3 regions of the Streptomyces sp. NPDC005791 genome follow, and region 3 is predicted to be linked to each of the others. Evidence: predicted binding sites of a transcription regulator. Region 3 holds the regulator's gene; each other region holds the start of a gene.
What was found. The regulator HspR, encoded in region 3, represses chaperone genes until heat shock. The targets are predictions, from matches to a motif close to TTGAGNNNNNNNNNCTCAA.

Region 1: lon (endopeptidase La) is a predicted target of HspR. The motif match lies at 3,251-3,269, and genes of this name have one in related genera.
Region 2: dnaK (molecular chaperone DnaK) is a predicted target of HspR. The motif match lies at 1,568-1,586, and genes of this name have one in related genera.

What each region holds. Positions count from the first base shown of each region.
Region 1 covers NZ_JBIAIP010000002.1:519,192-524,885, reverse strand. Annotated here, with positions in the region: gene ACFYSH_RS06690 (multifunctional oxoglutarate decarboxylase/oxoglutarate dehydrogenase thiamine pyrophosphate-binding subunit/dihydrolipoyllysine-residue succinyltransferase subunit) at 1-23, opposite strand, end outside; gene ACFYSH_RS06685 (ATP-binding protein) at 284-1,360, opposite strand; gene ACFYSH_RS06680 (response regulator transcription factor) at 1,357-2,094, opposite strand; gene ACFYSH_RS06675 (spermidine synthase) at 2,327-3,010, opposite strand; gene lon (endopeptidase La) at 3,292-5,694, shown strand, end outside.
Region 2 covers NZ_JBIAIP010000041.1:524-6,217, reverse strand. Annotated here, with positions in the region: gene dnaK (molecular chaperone DnaK) at 1-1,545, opposite strand, end outside; gene ACFYSH_RS33900 (sugar transferase) at 1,840-2,514, shown strand; gene ACFYSH_RS33895 ((Fe-S)-binding protein) at 2,606-4,888, shown strand; gene ACFYSH_RS33890 (Yip1 family protein) at 5,103-5,694, shown strand, end outside.
Region 3 covers NZ_JBIAIP010000015.1:1-5,694, reverse strand. Annotated here, with positions in the region: gene clpB (ATP-dependent chaperone ClpB) at 1-272, opposite strand, end outside; gene ACFYSH_RS26365 (TIGR03618 family F420-dependent PPOX class oxidoreductase) at 407-808, shown strand; gene ACFYSH_RS26360 ((2Fe-2S)-binding protein) at 920-1,240, opposite strand; gene ACFYSH_RS26355 (5'-nucleotidase) at 1,237-1,560, opposite strand; gene ACFYSH_RS26350 (helix-turn-helix transcriptional regulator) at 1,689-2,672, shown strand; gene ACFYSH_RS26345 (LuxR C-terminal-related transcriptional regulator) at 2,863-3,873, shown strand; gene ACFYSH_RS26340 (heat shock protein transcriptional repressor HspR) at 3,910-4,356, opposite strand; gene dnaJ (molecular chaperone DnaJ) at 4,358-5,539, opposite strand.

The DNA of each region.
Region 1 (5,694 bases), on a different contig from region 3:
TTACTGGGGGACTGAGACGACACGGCGGCAACCGCCCTCTTCCGCTTCACAAGGTGATGGACAGCGGAAATCAAGGCTACGCCTCCCGAGCCGTTACGTGCAGGCCGGGCCGGTCTTCGTCGTGCACATCACATCGGAAGTCGGGTTTCGGCGCACGAAATGGCGGGAAACAAGCAGAGTTCCGCTGCCCTTCGGGTACGTGAGGCCAGTGCTGCGGCCCCCTGGACCGTATCTCTTTCCCGAACGAGAAGGGGAAACGGGGCCCTCCGCTTCGAACGCCGGGTCAACCGTGCGTCGACACAATCCCCGGAAGGGTGACCTGGATTCGGCATCCGCGGGCGGATTCGGCCACCCCGATGCGACCGCCGTGCAGATCCACCGCCCAGCGGGCGATCGCGAGACCGAGCCCCGTGCCGCCGTCGCTGCCCGGACCGTGCGGGGACGGGGCCTGGCCGCGGTTGAAGCGCTCGAAGACCCGGTGGCGCTCCGCTTCCGGAATGCCGGGGCCCTCGTCGATGACTTCCAGTTCCAGCGACTCCGGATGCGCCCCGCGCCGCGCCAGCACGGTGACCCGGCCGTGCGGCGGGCTGTGCTTGACGGCGTTGTCGATCAGATTGGCGACCACCTGGTGCAGACGCTCCGCGTCCGCGTGCGCCGTCAGCTCGGGAGGCGACACGTCGAGGTGCAGATGGACGTCGGTGCGGGAGTGGTTCCCGGAACCGGAGGAGAGCCGGCGCTGCGACGTGGCGAGATTCGCTTCCTTCAGGACGCCCGAGAGGTACGGCCAGACCTCGAAGCGGCGCGCCTTGAGCGCCACCACGCCGTTGTCCAGCCGGGAGAGGTCCAGCAGGGTCTCCACCAGTCTGCCGAGGCGTTCGGTCTGTTTCAGCGCCGTACGCATCGTCTCGGGGTCCGCGGCGGACACCCCGTCCACCACGTTCTCCAGGACCGCTCTCAGTGCCGCGATCGGTGTGCGCAGCTCATGGGAGACGTTGGCCACCAGCTCCTTGCGGTGCCGGTCCTCCGCCTCCAGGTCGTCCGTCATGCGGTTGATCGTCTGCGCGAGGTCGCCGAGCTCGTCACGCCGCCCGGCGCCGCTCACCCGTCTGGTGTAGTCGCCGTGCGAGATCGACCGTGCGACGGCCCGCATCTCGTCCAGCGGCGCGGTCAGACCGTGCGCCACGAACTGGGTGATCAACAGGGTGGCGATCACCGAGAAGACCGTGATGAACCGGAATTCGGTCCTGGTCCGCAGGGCGACGATCAGCAGTCCGGTCGTGATGAACACGGAGACCACCACGAGCGTGCCCAGTTTGGCCTTGATCGAGAAGGGCCGCAGTCCGGAGCCGGGCCGCGTCATGGCGCGGGTGTCTCCAGGGCGTAGCCGACGCCGTGCACGGTACGGATCCGCTCGGCGCCGATCTTCCGGCGCAGCGCCTTGATGTGGCTGTCGACCGTACGGGTCCCGGAGGCGTCCGCCCAGTCCCAGACCTCGGCCAGCAGCTGTTCCCGGGACAGCACCGCGCGCGGGGTGTTGGCCAGGCAGACCAGCAGGTCGAACTCGGTCGGGGTGAGGTGGACGTCATCGGCGCGCACCCTGACACGGCGCTGCGCGTGGTCGATCTCCAGCTCGCCGAGGCGCAGGATGCCGCTGCGCGGCGTCACGGCGGCCAGTGCGGCCCGCTCGACCCGGCGCAGCAGGACGTGGACCCGCGCCGCCAGCTCCCGCATGGAGAACGGCTTGGTCATGTAGTCGTCGGCGCCGACCCCGAGCCCCACCAGCATGTCGGTCTCGTCGTCCCGTGCGGTGAGCATCAGCACCGGCACGGGGCGCTGGGCCTGCACCCGACGGCAGACCTCCAGGCCGTCGAAGCCGGGGAGCATGATGTCGAGCACCATCAGGTCGGGCTGCCACGCCTCGGCCGCGTCCACGGCCGCCGGGCCGTCCAGCGCGGTCTGCACCAGAAAGCCCTCGGCCCGCAGCCGGGCGGAAATGGCGTCGACGATCGTCGGGTCGTCCTCGACCACCAGCACCCGGCGCTGAGCCCCGGGGGTGGCCGCGACGCCGTTGTGGGTGGTGTGTGTCTGTTCCATCGCCCCGCCCCTGCCCGTTCTCACGGAGGCCATTCCTCCGGAGCACGGTTATCGCTTGTGGATTTTCGTCGGTGATCCCTTGTGCCGGTCAGCAGCGTAAGGGCAGAGGACACCTCTCGGCTACGCAGGGTGTTGTCCGTCGTGCAGCTGTTACCCGCGGGAACGAGAGAGATCGGCGCACTTGTCCCGCCTGATCCGGCGCGCGACCGGGACATGAGTGCCGACTGAGGGTTCAGTCGTCCCGGAGTGCGAGATGAACCACGTCCGGTACACCTCGGGCAACCGCTACTTCTTTGGTCTTTACTGCGTGGAATCCGGCATTCCGCATAGCTTGCTCGAATGCGGTGGACGGCTGCGCGGACCATACGGCGAGGACTCCGCCGGGCGTCAGACGCGCTCGGCAGGCAGCGAGACCGGCGGGTGAATAGAGGGTTCCGTTGTCCTGGGTGACGGTCCAGTCCGGGCCGTTGTCGATGTCCAGGCACAGCGCGTCGTAACGCTCCGTGGTGGTGCGGAGGTGGTCGACGAGGTCCGTACGCAGGATCTCGGTCCGCGGATCGGCGAGCGCCGCACCGGAGATCCGGCCGAGCGGTCCGTCGAGGTGCCAGTCCACGACGGCCTGTTCCCGCTCGACGACGGCGATCCTGCCCCAGCGGGATTCGGTGGCGGCCCGCACCAGCGAGAACCCGACACCGAGCCCGCCGATCAGCACCGACGGATCCCGCCGTCCGGCGGGCAGGGCGTCGAGTGCCGCGTCGATCAGGAGCCGCTCCGAACGCCCGTCGGACGTGTCCATCAGGAAGCAGCCGTTGGCGATGATCTCGAACGTGTCGCCGCGCTCGCGCAGGACGACTTCGCCGAAGGGCCCGTCGCGGCGGTCGAGGACGACGGGGCGTGGGGCGTCTGTGGCGGGCATGGGCGCGGTCTCCGGTCTCCTGCGTGCGGCGGGTGGTTCTCTCTGTGATCGCCCAGTTTCACCCACCGCCGGGCCGCCGGACCAGCTGTTATCGGCGGCTTCACCTCCCGGGGGGCGGTCGCGTCGGGAATGGCCGTGCGACGCGGGGTGCTGGCGTAGATGTGTACGCCGTGCGCCCGGGGATCCGGTTGATCGCTGAGAGCGAACGGAGCAGGGGGAACATTTGGCGGATCACAAGCATTGAGTCCACATAACTCAACTTGCCTGCCGAAGGGGAGATCATGACTGCTGAGTCCAATGCGTCCGGGGCGTTCACGCCGATCGACCTGCCCGTACTGCCGCTCGACGACGAGGTCGTGCTGCCCGGCATGGTCGTACCGCTCGACCTGTCGGACACGGAGGTGCGCGCCGCCGTCGAGGCCGCTCAGGCCGTGGCGCGGGCCGGTGGCGGCAAGCCGGAGGTGCTGCTCGTGCCGCGCATCGACGGCAATTACACCGGGACCGGTGTCCTGGGCACCGTCGAGCAGGTGGGACGGCTGTCGGACGGTGACCCGGGCGCGCTGATCCGGGCCCGTGACCGGGTGCGGATCGGTGCAGGGACGAGCGGTCCCGGGAACGCGCTGTGGGTGGAGGGCACCCGGGTCGACGTGTCGGTACCCGACCCCCTGCCCGGTTCCGCCGCCGAGCTGGCCAAGGAGTACAAGGCCCTCGCCACCAGCTGGCTGAAGAAGCGTGGCGCCTGGCAGGTCGTGGACCGGGTCCAGCAGATCGAGGACATCTCCGCGCTCGCCGACAATTCCGGGTACTCGCCCTTCCTCACCACCGCGCAGAAGGTCCAGCTGCTGGAGACCGCCGACGCGGTCGCCCGTCTGAAGCTGGCCATCCAGTGGCTCGGCGAGCACCTCGCCGAGCAGGACGTCGCCGAGTCCATCGCCAAGGACGTCCAGGAGGGTGTCGACAAGCAGCAGCGCGAGTTCCTGCTGCGGCGCCAGCTCGACGCCGTACGCAAGGAGCTCTCCGAGCTCAACGGCGAAGACGGTTCCGGTGACGCGACCGACGACTACCGCGCGCGTGTCGAAGCCGCCGATCTTCCGGAGCACGTCCGCACGGCTGCCCTCAAGGAGGTCGAGAAGCTGGAGCGGTCCTCCGACCAGAGCCCCGAAGGCTCCTGGATCCGCACCTGGCTGGACACCGTCCTCGAACTGCCCTGGACCGAACGGACCGAGGACGCGTACGACATCAAGGGCGCCCGGGAGATCCTCGACGCCGAACACGCGGGCCTGCAGGACGTGAAGGAGCGCATCACCGAGTACCTCGCGGTGCGCAAGCGGCGTGCGGACCGCGGGCTCGGTGTGGTCGGTGGCCGGCGCGGCGGCGCGGTGCTGGCGCTGGTCGGCCCGCCCGGCGTCGGGAAGACCTCGCTCGGTGAGAGCGTCGCGCACGCCATGGGGCGCAAGTTCGTCAGGGTCGCGCTCGGCGGTGTCCGGGACGAGGCCGAGATCCGGGGCCACCGGCGTACGTACGTCGGCGCGCTCCCGGGGCGCATCGTCCGGGCGGTCAAGGAGGCCGGTTCGATGAACCCGGTCGTCCTGCTCGACGAGATCGACAAGGTCGGGTCCGACTTCCGGGGCGACCCGGCGGCCGCCCTGCTGGAGGTGCTCGACCCGGCGCAGAACCACACCTTCCGCGATCACTACCTGGAGGTCGAACTGGACCTCAGCGACGTCGTGTTCCTGGCCACGGCCAACGTCCTCGAATCCATTCCGGAGGCCCTGCTCGACCGCATGGAGCTGGTCACGCTGGACGGGTACACCGAGGACGAGAAGGTCGTCATCGCCCGTGACCACCTGCTGCCGCGCCAGCTGGAGCGGGCCGGGCTGAAGGAGGACGAGGTCGGTCTCGACGAGTCGGCTCTGCGCAAGCTCGCCGGGGAGTACACCCGGGAGGCCGGCGTCCGGAACCTGGAGCGGGCCGTCGCACGGCTGCTCCGCAAGGTCGCGGCCCAGCACGAACTCGGCGAGCGTGAACTGCCCTTCACGGTGACCGAGGACGACCTGCGGGGTCTGATCGGCCGGCCGCATCACGTGCCGGAGTCCGCCCAGGTCCCGGCCGAACGCCGCACCGCGGTGCCGGGTGTGGCCACGGGCCTCGCGGTGACCGGAGCGGGCGGGGACGTGCTCTTCGTCGAGGCGTCGCTGGCCGACCCGGAGACCGGGGCCTCAGGGCTGACCCTGACCGGTCAGCTGGGCGACGTCATGAAGGAGTCCGCACAGATCGCCCTGAGCTTCCTCCGTTCGCACGGAGCGGAGCTGGAGCTCCCGGTCGCGGACCTCAAGGACCGGGGTGCGCACATCCACTTCCCGGCGGGTGCGGTCCCCAAGGACGGCCCGAGCGCGGGGATCACCATGACGACGGCGCTGGCCTCCCTGCTCTCGGGGCGGCTCGTGCGGACGGATGTGGCCATGACCGGTGAGGTGTCGCTGACCGGCCGGGTACTCCCGATCGGTGGCCTGAAGCAGAAGCTGCTGGCCGCGCACCGGGCCGGCATCACCACGGTCGTGATCCCCAAGCGCAACGAGGCCGATCTGGACGACGTCCCGGCCGAGGTCCTCGACACCTTGGAGGTCCACCCGGTGAACGACGTCCGACAGGTGCTGGAGATCGCGCTGGCACCGGCCTCGGCC
Region 2 (5,694 bases), on a different contig from region 3:
GTAGACGAGCTGCTCACCCTGGTTGCGCGACTCGGCGGCCTCGCGACGACGGTGGTCCTCGTCGGCGTACTGCTCGGCCTCTTCGCGCATCCGGTTGACCTCGTCCTTCGGCAGCGAGGAGCCACCGGTGACGGTCATCTTCTGCTCCTTGCCGGTGCCGAGGTCCTTGGCAGCGACGTGCATGATGCCGTTGGCGTCGATGTCGAAGGCGACCTCGATCTGCGGCACACCGCGCGGGGCCGGCGGCAGACCGGTGAGCTCGAACATCCCGAGCTTCTTGTTGTACGCCGCGATCTCGCGCTCGCCCTGGTAGACCTGGATCTGCACGGACGGCTGGTTGTCCTCGGCCGTCGTGAAGATCTCGGACCGCTTGGTCGGGATCGTGGTGTTGCGCTCGATGAGCTTCGTCATGATCCCTCCCTTGGTCTCGATGCCGAGGGACAGCGGGGTCACGTCGAGGAGCAGGACGTCCTTGACCTCACCCTTGAGGACACCGGCCTGGAGCGAGGCGCCGATCGCGACGACCTCGTCCGGGTTCACACCCTTGTTGGCGTCCTGGCCGCCCGTGAGCTCCTTGACGAGCTCGGCGACGGCCGGCATACGGGTCGAGCCACCGACGAGAACGACGTGGTCGATCTCGGAGAGCTGGATGCCCGCGTCCTTGATGACGTTGTGGAACGGGTTCTTGCAACGGTCCAGGAGGTCCGCGGTCAGCTGCTGGAACTGCGAGCGCGTGAGCTTCTCGTCCAGGTGCAGCGGGCCCTCGGCGGACGCCGTGATGTAGGGCAGGTTGATCGTGGTCTCGGTCGAGGACGAGAGCTCGATCTTCGCCTTCTCCGCGGCCTCGCGGAGACGCTGGAGAGCCATCTTGTCCTTGGACAGGTCCACGCCGTGCCCGTTGGCGAACTGCTTCACCAGGTAGTCGACGACCCGCTGGTCCCAGTCGTCACCACCGAGGTGGTTGTCACCGTTGGTTGCCTTCACCTCGACGACGCCGTCGCCGATCTCCAGGAGGGACACGTCGAAGGTGCCGCCACCGAGGTCGAAGACGAGGATCGTCTGGTCGTCCTTGTCGAGGCCGTACGCCAGCGCGGCGGCGGTCGGCTCGTTGACGATGCGCAGGACGTTCAGGCCCGCGATCTCGCCGGCCTCCTTGGTCGCCTGACGCTCCGAGTCGTTGAAGTACGCCGGGACGGTGATCACCGCGTCGGTGACCTTCTCGCCCAGGTAGGACTCGGCGTCGCGCTTCAGCTTCTGCAGGATGAAGGCGCTCATCTGCTGCGGGTTGAAGTTCTTGCCGTCGAGCTCGATCTTCCAGTCAGTGCCCATGTGGCGCTTGACCGAACGGATCGTCCTGTCGACGTTGGTGACCGCCTGGCGCTTGGCGACCTCGCCGACAAGCACCTCGCCGTTCTTCGCGAAGGCGACGACGGACGGCGTGGTCCTGGCGCCTTCGGCGTTGGTGATGACGGTGGGCTCGCCGCCTTCGAGAACGCTGACGACGGAGTTAGTCGTGCCCAGGTCGATGCCGACCGCACGTGCCATTTCAATTCCTCCAACTGACTACTTGAGTGGATCTGACTCAAGGATGCATGAGACCCACCCCGGAGTCAAAGGACCTGAGCGACTTACGCTCAACTTATGTGCTCACATGCGGGTCGACCAGCACTTTTCCGCGCCAGAACGGTGGTGGTCCCACCCTGCGGCGCCCACGATCCGCGACACCCGGGCACGCGCCGCACGTCACGCACACCACCCACCATCGCACCGTGGGATCGTTCTGTCACAAAATGCATCGAGACGCTCATACCGTCACGTAACCGACCCGGGCAGGTGCACATGCGGAACGCGAAGCAGACCGTGGCACGAAGGACACGACACCCCGCCGTGCGGGCGGCGGCCGGAGTGGCGGGCGCGGCGGCCGACCGCGCCGCCGGGGCACTGGCGGCCGTGACCGCGAAGCGGTCCCTGGACCTGGCGCTCGGCTCCGCCCTCCTCCTCCTGGCGGCCCCCGTACTGGCCGCCGCCGCACTGGTCCTCACCCTGCGGACCCTGCGGACCGGGAGGGGCGGCGTACTGAGGCGCGAGATCAGGGTCGGCCTCGGCGGCCGCCCCTTCGCACTGCGCTCACTGCGCACCCGGCGGCTCCGGCTCGACCTGCTGTCCCGGCTGCCCCATGTCGTGACCGGGAAGCTCTCCCTGGTCGGTCCGGCTCCCCTCACCCGGGACGAGGCGGCCCTTCTCGGGCCGTCCGCCCGGCGCTGCCGACAGGGCCTGCGGCCCGGCCTGACCGGCCTCGCCCAGGTGCGCGCCCGCTCCGGAATGCCCTGGGACGAACCCGCCCTCCTCGACATCCACTACGCAGAGCATCATGGGACAGGACTCGACCTGGCGATCCTGGCGCGATCCGTACGCATCCACCTGCACGCGGCACCGCGGCGGCCGCACCGTCCGGGGAAGGCTCGCCTGAGCGACACAGATCACCGCCTGCCCGGCTACAGAGCGGCGGAATAAGTGGATAGTGTCAGCACAGACTGATTAAGTTACTGCTTAGTAATCACTTGTACGCGCTGGATCCCACCCTCGCAGGCCCGAGGAGCCCCACATGCAACTCGCCGCGATCATCGTGTCGCTGGTGCTGACTGTCGTCGGCGTTGCGCTCATCGCCCGAGCCGTCGCGCAGATCTACCGGTTCGTCCGTCTCGGACAGCCGGTGCCGGCAGGCAGCCGCACCGACAACCCCAAGCAGCGCACGATCACCCTGGTCAAGGAATTCCTCGGCCACACCCGGATGAACCGGTGGGGGATCGTGGGCTTCGCCCACTGGTTCGTCGCGATCGGCTTCCTGACCCTGCCGCCGACACTGCTCCAGGCGTACGGACAGCTCTTCCAGGCCGACTGGGTGCTGCCGGTCATCGGTGGCTGGCTGCCGTTCGAGATGTACATCGAGTTCATCGGCATCATGACCGTGCTCGGCATCGTCACGCTGATGGCCATCCGGCTGCTGAACCTGCCCTCACGGGCCGGCCGCAAGTCCCGTTTCGCCGGCTCGAAGGCCTGGCAGGCGTACTTCGTCGAGTACGTCATCCTCGTCATCGGCCTGGCGATCCTGGCCCTGCGTGGTCTCGAAGGCGCGATCCACCACGTCGAAGGCTACGAGGCCGCCTACTTCGTCTCGTACCCGCTGGTGCTGGCGTTCAAGGGCATCGCGCTCGGCACGCTGCAGAACCTGATCTACCTCACCGCGATGATCAAGATCGGCACCTCGCTGATCTGGATGATCACGGTCTCGCTCAACACCAACATGGGCGTCGCCTGGCACCGCTTCCTCGGCTTCCCGAACATCTGGTTCAAGCGCGACGCCGACGGCGACGTCGCCCTCGGCGCGCTGCAGCCGATGACCTCGGGCGGCAAGGAGATCGACTGGGAGGACCCGGGCGAGGACGACACCTTCGGCGTCTCCCAGGTCGAGCAGTTCTCCTGGAAGGGCATCCTCGACTTCTCCACGTGCACCGAATGCGGCCGTTGCCAGTCGCAGTGCCCCGCCTGGAACACGGGCAAGCCGCTCTCCCCGAAGCTCCTGATCATGTCCCTGCGCGACCACGCGCACGCCAAGGCGCCGTACCTGCTGGCCGGCGGCGGCAAGGACATGGAAGGCAACGAGAAGGCCACCGAGAAGCAGCTCGAGGACGTCCCCGCGGCCGCTCTCGCGGAGGCCGAACGCCCCCTCATCGGCACCGCCGAGGAGAACGGCGTCATCGACCCGGACGTGCTGTGGTCCTGCACCACCTGCGGTGCGTGCGTGGAGCAGTGCCCGGTCGACATCGAGCACGTCGACCACATCGTCGACATGCGCCGCTACCAGGTGATGATCGAGTCCGCGTTCCCGTCCGAGGCGGGCACGATGCTCAAGAACCTGGAGAAGAAGGGCAACCCCTGGGGGCTGGCCAAGAAGCAGCGCGTCGAGTGGACCAAGGAGGTCGACTTCGAGGTCCCGATCGTCGGCAAGGACGTCGAGGACCTCAGCGAGATCGACTACCTGTACTGGGTCGGCTGCGCGGGCGCCCTGGAGGACCGTGCCAAGAAGACGACGAAGGCCTTCGCGGAGCTCCTGCACATCGCGGGCGTCAAGTTCGCGATCATGGGTGGCGACGAGAAGTGCACCGGGGACTCCGCCCGCCGCCTCGGCAACGAGCCGCTGTTCCAGCAGCTCGGCCAGGAGAACGTCGCGATGCTGAACATGGCGTTCGGCGAGGACTCCGCCGAAGGCGAGGACGGCGACGACTCGACGAAGAAGCCGAAGTCGTCGAAGAAGATCGTCGCGACCTGCCCGCACTGCTTCAACACCATCGCCAACGAGTACCCGCAGCTCGGCGGCGAGTACGAGGTCATCCACCACACCCAGCTGCTCCAGCACCTGGTGGACGAGGGCAAGCTCGTCCCGGTGACGCCGGTCGAGGGCCTGATCACGTACCACGACCCGTGCTACCTGGGGCGGCACAACAAGATCTACACGCCCCCGCGCGAGATCATCGCCAAGGTCCCGGGTCTGCGGAACGAGGAGATGCACCGCCACAAGGAGCGCGGCTTCTGCTGCGGCGCCGGTGGTGCCCGGATGTGGATGGAGGAGCGGATCGGCAAGCGCATCAACAACGAGCGCGTCGACGAGGCCCTCTCCCTCAACCCGGACATCGTCTCCACCGCGTGCCCGTTCTGCCTCGTCATGCTGACCGACTCGGTCAACGGCAAGAAGAACGACGGCAAGGCGAAGGAGTCGGTGCAGGTCGTCGACGTCTCGCAGTTGCTCCTGGAATCGGTGAAGACCCCCGCGGACCCGGCGGGTGAGGCGGAGACCGCCGACCAGCCCGAACCGGAGCCCGTGCAGTAGCTCCCTCCCTCATGGAAGCGGCCGGACCTGCCTCGGGGGCAGGACCGGCCGCTTCCTCGCGTAAAGGGTGGCGCCGGCCCCCTCTCCGGGGTGGCACGGACCCCCCGGGGTTCCCCCCGGGGTTCCCCTAGGGGATGTCACAGCTAGGCCGCAATGGGGCCCGTCTTCCCCCGGCCCTCACACCTCACCCGCACGGACCAGGTACGTTCGACGTGTGGCTGGATTCAGGATCGGACGCGGCCGGGACAACCGCACACCGCAACAACACCCGCAGCAGCAACAGCCGTACGGCGCGCAGGCATCACCGCCGCCGTACGGCGGGCAGTCGTGGCCCCCGTCAGGAGGCACCGGCGCACCCTACGGAGGCCCTCAGGGCGCCCCGTACAGCGGCGGGCACGGCGGCAACGGACACGGGGGTGGTAACGGGCACGGCGAACCCGAGTACTTCGGCGACCCGCACCACCAGCCCTCGCAGCAGGACCCGTATGCCAACGCCCCGGGGCACACCCAGGCGTTCAGCATCAACGAGGACCCGTACGGCGGCGACGGGAACACCTACCGGGCCGGCCAGGCCCCCGCACAGCCCTCGGGGCCGCGGCTGCACTGGAAGCAGTTGCTGAGCGGCATCGTGATGCGGCCGGGGCCGACGTTCTGGCAGACCCGCGACTACCCCGTCTGGGGCACCGCGATCACCGTGACGTTCGTCTACGGCCTGCTCGCCCTCTTCGGCTTCGACCAGGCGCGCGACGAGGCGATCCACGCGGAGGTCTCCACGGTCGCCCCGTACGTGATCTTCACGGGCCTCG
Region 3 (5,694 bases):
ACGGCGAGCAGATCCCGACTCGGCTGCGGTGGCGCGACGGTCGACCCGGTGACGCTGGGCAGTGCGCCCAGGAGCCGCTCGGTCTCCTCGCGAACGGCCACCTGATCGGCCTCGGCGGCGGCCAGCAGATCGATGATGTTCGCGTTGTCCTCGCCCGCGAGCAGTGCAAGCAGCAGGTGCCCGGGGGTCAGGTCCGGATGTCCGTCCTTGACGGCCCTGCTGGTGGCCGCGTTGAGGGCGTCCCGGCTCTTGTTGGTCAGCTCGGCGTCCACGGGCGCTGTCTCCTCCTCGTGCTGGTACTTCAGGGGCTATGACTCGCACAACGGGTACAAAGTTGAGTCTATTCCACTCAAGGACGACGGATGCCACCTCGGGCCCCGGATCCCGCTGTATCTAGGCTGGCCCCATGCCTGACCTACGCAACCCCGGACCCGAGTACCTCGCCTTCTGGCGGGAGCGCCATGTGTGCACCCTGACCACGCTCCGCCCGGACGGCACACCGCACGTGGTGCCCGTCGGCGTGACGTACGACCCCGAGACGCGGATCGCCCGCGTGATCACCGGCAGGAACACGCGAAAGGCCGCCCACGTGCGGGCGGCGGGGCCGGAAGGGGCACGGGTCGCGGTCTGCCAGATGCAGGGGCGCCGCTGGGCGACCCTGGAGGGCCGGGCGGTGGTCCGCACGGAGCCCGACGAGATCCAGGACGCGGTACGCCGCTACGCGGAGCGCTACGAGCGGACTCCGCGGCCCAACCCCGAGCGCATCGTCATCGAGATCACCGTCGACCGGGCCCTCGGAAATGCCTGAACAATGCGCGGGGAATTCCCGGGCAGCACAACGGCGCCATCGTGTTCAGGTCACGATGGCGCCGCTGTGTGGGGGAAGTGCCGGAACGATAGGTGAAAACGGGGGAATCGTTCAGGCACTGCGGGGGGTGGCGGAAATGGCTTCTTGTTCGAACAGCTCATGGTCGCGCTGATCGAGATTCACGAAAATCATGCCGTACCTCACGGCACAGCGAACCGGTTGCGGTGCTCCGCGAGGCCGGCGTAGACAGCGATAGGCGCGGATGTCGTCATCCGTTTCCATCACGACCAGAATCGGCTCTCCGAACAGGGTGACCATCAACGAATCGCCCTGGCGGGTCAGTGCCGTGAGCAGATCGATGAAATGCCACCCTGACCGATAGGCCGTGGCCATCTCCCGCCGGAAGGTGCGGTCGTCCGGGGGCGTGGTCATGCGCTCGCGACGCCTGCGGGCGCGCTCCAGCTGATCTCGTCCGAAGCGGAAGCGGGCATACCCCAGCTGATCTCACCGGGCCCCGCTGCCTGGACGAACCAGCTGATCTCGCCGGGAGCAGCCGCGGGCATGCCCCAGCTGATCTCGCCCGGAGCGGAAGCAGGCATGCCCCAGCTGATCTCCCCCGGCCCAGCCGCCTGCTCCGACCAGCTGATCTCGCCAGGCCCGGACGCGCTGCCGGCCAGGCCGGCCGTCACGCCGAAGCCCAGGGCCGCGACGAACGCGGCAGCAAGCACCGAGCGAAGCTTTCGCTTATCCATAGTCGGCTTCGTCCTCACTTGTGGATTCCTCTCCCCCGCATCCACGACGATGTCTCACCCGGGCCACACAACGCCACCAGGACGATGCATCATGTTCCTGCATGTTCAGGAAGCTGGGGGGTGGAGATATGGCTACAAGCGACGCAACAGGGACACATCCCCATGGGGTCACCGAGCTGTGCGACGAGGGAAAACGCCTCTACGCCAGTGCTCTTCGTTCCGGCCGGATCTCCCGGGTGGAAGTCGACCCCGCCCCCTGCCTGATGGACTTCGCGCTGCTGCACCCGGATCCGGACGACACGGCCTGGCTCCGCCCGGTCCCTCCGTCCGCCGCTCTGGCCCAGCGTCTGCATCCCATAGAGCGCGAGATCAAGGAACGCAGGCGGCGTTCCGTCGCGCTGGCCGAATCGTTCGAGCCCTTCATGGACATCAGCGCCCAGGACCCGCCGACCACCCACGCCATCACGGTGCTGGAGGGCGGCAACAGGATCAACGCCGCACTCGACCTGGCCACCGCCGAGTGCCGCACGGAGGTGCTCACCGTCCAGCCCGGTGGGGACCGGGGCGAGGACCGTCTCAGCGAAGGCCTGGAGCGCGCCCTGTCGGTCGTCGACCGGGGCGTCAGCATGCGGACGCTCTACCAGCACACCGTCCGGCACAGCCAGGGGACACTCGCCTACGCGGCCCGCCTGTCCCAGGGCAAGGTGGAGATCCGCACCCTGGAGGAGCTCATCGAGCGCCTCCTCGTCTTCGACCGGACCGTGGCCTTCATACCCGCCCGGAACGACGACGGGGTCGCCCTCGAACTCCGCCACCCGGGCCTGGTCAACTACCTGGTGAAGGTGTTCGAACAGCTCTGGAGCCGTGCGTCCCCGTTGCTCGGGGAGGTCCGGTACGAACCGCCGCCCAAGGGGATCAGCGGTGTCCAGCGTTCCATAGCGCAGCTCCTCGTCGAGGGGCACGTGGACGATTCCATAGCCCGTCGTCTCGGCATGAACGTCCGTACCTGCCGGGCGCACGTGGCCAAGCTGTCCGCCACGCTCGGCAGCACCAGCCGCGCCCAACTCGGTTACCTCATCGCCCGGTCAGGCATCCTGGACCAAGATTCCTGACCGGGCGATCCCCCCGGACGTCCCCCACCCCCCGGGCCGGCGGGCGCAACCGCGCGACGGAAAGGGGCGCGTCCACGCCCCGCACCGAAGGGGAAGACCGGCGGCTCCCGCAACACCACCCACACTCCCCCCACCACCACGCTTCCACCACCGTCATCTTGTTGCACTGCACGAAGTGAGGGGTCACCAAATCATCACGGACGAGGCAAACCACGCGCATCCGCACGGTTCGAGGACACTGTGCGACCCGGCCGTCCGGCTGTACGAGGAGGCGGTGCGCGCCGGGCGCATCCCCGCGACCGCACTCGAGTCCGTGCCGTGTCTGATCGACATGGCCGTCGTCCACCCTGATCCGCAGGACGACACCTGGATGCGTCCGGTGCCCCCGTCAGCCGCCCTGGCCCACCTGCTCCAGCCCCTCACCCGCGAACTGGACGAGCGCCTGCAGCTCGCCGCCGCTCTCAGCAGATCGCTGGCACCCCTGGCCGGCGTCGCCAGTGCCGACCCCGATCTCGCCATCACGGTGCTCGAAGGAAGACCGGCGATCGAGGCGGCCCTGCGCGAGGCGAGTGCCTCCGCCACCGAACAGGTCCTCACCGCCCAGCCGGGCAGCAACCGGCCGCTGAACGGGATGCGATGGGCCATCACCAACGCCAGGACCGCCATCGGGCGCGGCGCCCAGCTCCGGCACATCTACCAGCACCCGGCCCGCTACAGCACCAACATCAGGGACTACCTGGCCCAGATATCCCCCGACCACCTACAGGTGCGGACCACCGAGCAGACGGTGGAGAGGCTGATCATCTTCGACCGCGACGTCGCGTTCATCCCCGCGACGCCGGATCGCACCATGGCTCTGCAACTGCGCCATCCCGCCCTGGTCGCCTACCTCGTCCAGGTCTACGAGGTCCTCTGGGCCCAGGCCGTCCCCTTCGCGCAGCAACTGCCCTCGGCCGCGCCCGGCGCCCAGGTCACGGCCGTCCAGCAGAGCATCGCCCGCCTGCTGGTCGAGGGTGACGTCGATGACGTCGTGGCCCGCAAGCTGGGCATCAGCGTCCGCACCTGCCGCTCCCACATCTCCAAGCTCACGCAGACGCTCGGCGCCCACAGCCGCACCCACCTGGGGGCGCTCCTGGTGCGGTCGGGCATCGCCGGCCAGGACGCGGGGACGGCAGCGAAAGGGCCCGCCCCCGGAGCGTGAACTCCTGGGGCGGGCCCGGACGGCCTTCAGCCAGGCTCAGTCCTTCGGCCGCTTGGGCCGCCAGACCACCAGTGCGCTGGTCTGCTGCACCTCCTGGTACGGCACGAGGTCACGCCGGTAGGAGGCGTGCACCTGGGCCTCGCGCTGCTGCATGGCGACGGCCGCACCGTCCACCGCCGCCGAGAGCTCCGCGACACGCTGCTGGAGCGCGGCCACCTGGTTCTCCAGCTCGATGATCCGCTTGATGCCCGCCAGGTTGATGCCCTCGTCCTGGGACAACTGCTGCACGGTACGCAGCAGTTCGATGTCACGGGCCGAGTAGCGCCGACCGCGCCCGGCCGTGCGGTCGGGCGAGACCAGGCCGAGGCGGTCGTACTGGCGCAGTGTCTGCGGGTGCAGGCCCGAGAGCTGGGCCGCGATCGAGATCACGTAGACCGGTGATTCGTCCGTCAGCTGGTACGGATTGCGTCGACGGCCGTCCATCTCAAGCTCCCTTCGCAGCCTGGAACAGCTCCGCCCGCGGGTCCTCCCCCGCGGTCGCCTTCCGATAGGCCTCCAGCGCGTCCTGGGCGTCCGCGCCGAGGTCCGTGGGCACGGCCACCTCCACGGTGACCAGAAGGTCGCCCCGGGTGCCGTCCTTGCGCGCGGCGCCCTTGCCCCGGGCCCGCATCGTACGTCCGTTGGGCGTGCCGGCCGGGAGTTTCAGGGTGACCGGAGGACCGCCGAGCGTGGGGACCTTCACCTCGCCGCCGAGCGCCGCCTCCGGGAAGGTGACGGGCACGGTGACGGTGAGGTTGTCGCCCTTACGGCCGAAGACCGGGTGGGCGTCGACATGGACGACGACGTAGAGGTCGCCGGCCGGGCCGCCGCGCTCGCCCGGGCTGCCCTTGCCGCGCAGCCGGATCCGCTGGCCGTCCGACACCCCCGCGGGGATCCTGACCTGCATCGTGCGTGCCGACTTCGCACGGCCGCTGCCCTTGCAGACGTCACAGGGGTCCTCGGCGATGAGGCCCCGGCCCTTGCAGTCCACGCAGGGGTCGGTCAGGGAGAATCCGCCGCCGGTACCGCGCGACACCTGACCGGTGCCGACGCAGGTCGGACAGACCCTCGGGGTGCCGTTCTTGTCGCCGGTGCCCGAGCACGCCTTGCAGGGTGCCTGGCTCGACATCCGCAGCGGGACCGTGGCCCCGTCGACCGCCTCGGTGAAGCTGAGCGTCACCTCGGACTCGATGTCCTGGCCGCGTTTCGGCTGGACACGTGTGCCCGCGCCGCCACGGTTGAACAGTCCGCCGAAGACATCGCCCAGACCGCCGCCGCCGAAGCCACCGGCGCCCGGAGCCTGGCCACCCGGAGCACCTCCGAAGAGGTCGCCCAGGTCGAAGTTGAAGTTGCCGCCCGCACCGCCGGGACCCGCCCGGAAGCCTCCGTTGCCGAAGAGGGCGCGCGCCTCGTCGTACTCCTTGCGCTTCTTGGGGTCACCGAGGACGTCGTTCGCCTCGGAGATCTCCTTGAAGCGCTCCTCCGCCTTGGCGTCGCCCTTGTTGGCGTCCGGGTGGTTCTCGCGCGCGAGTTTCCGGTACGCCTTCTTGACCTCGGCGTCGGTGGCGTCCTTGGGGACGCCGAGAACCTTGTAGTAGTCCTTCTCGACGAAGTCCTTCGTGCTCATCGACGTCCCTCCTTCCGGACGATGGGCCGTGGGGGGGGGGCCGGGGGGGGGGGCCCCCCCCCCCCCGGGGGGCCCCCCCCGCGGGCGGGGGGGGGGCGGCCCCCCGGGGGCCCCCCCCCCCCCCCCGGCGGCCCCCCCCGGCACGCCCCCCCCCC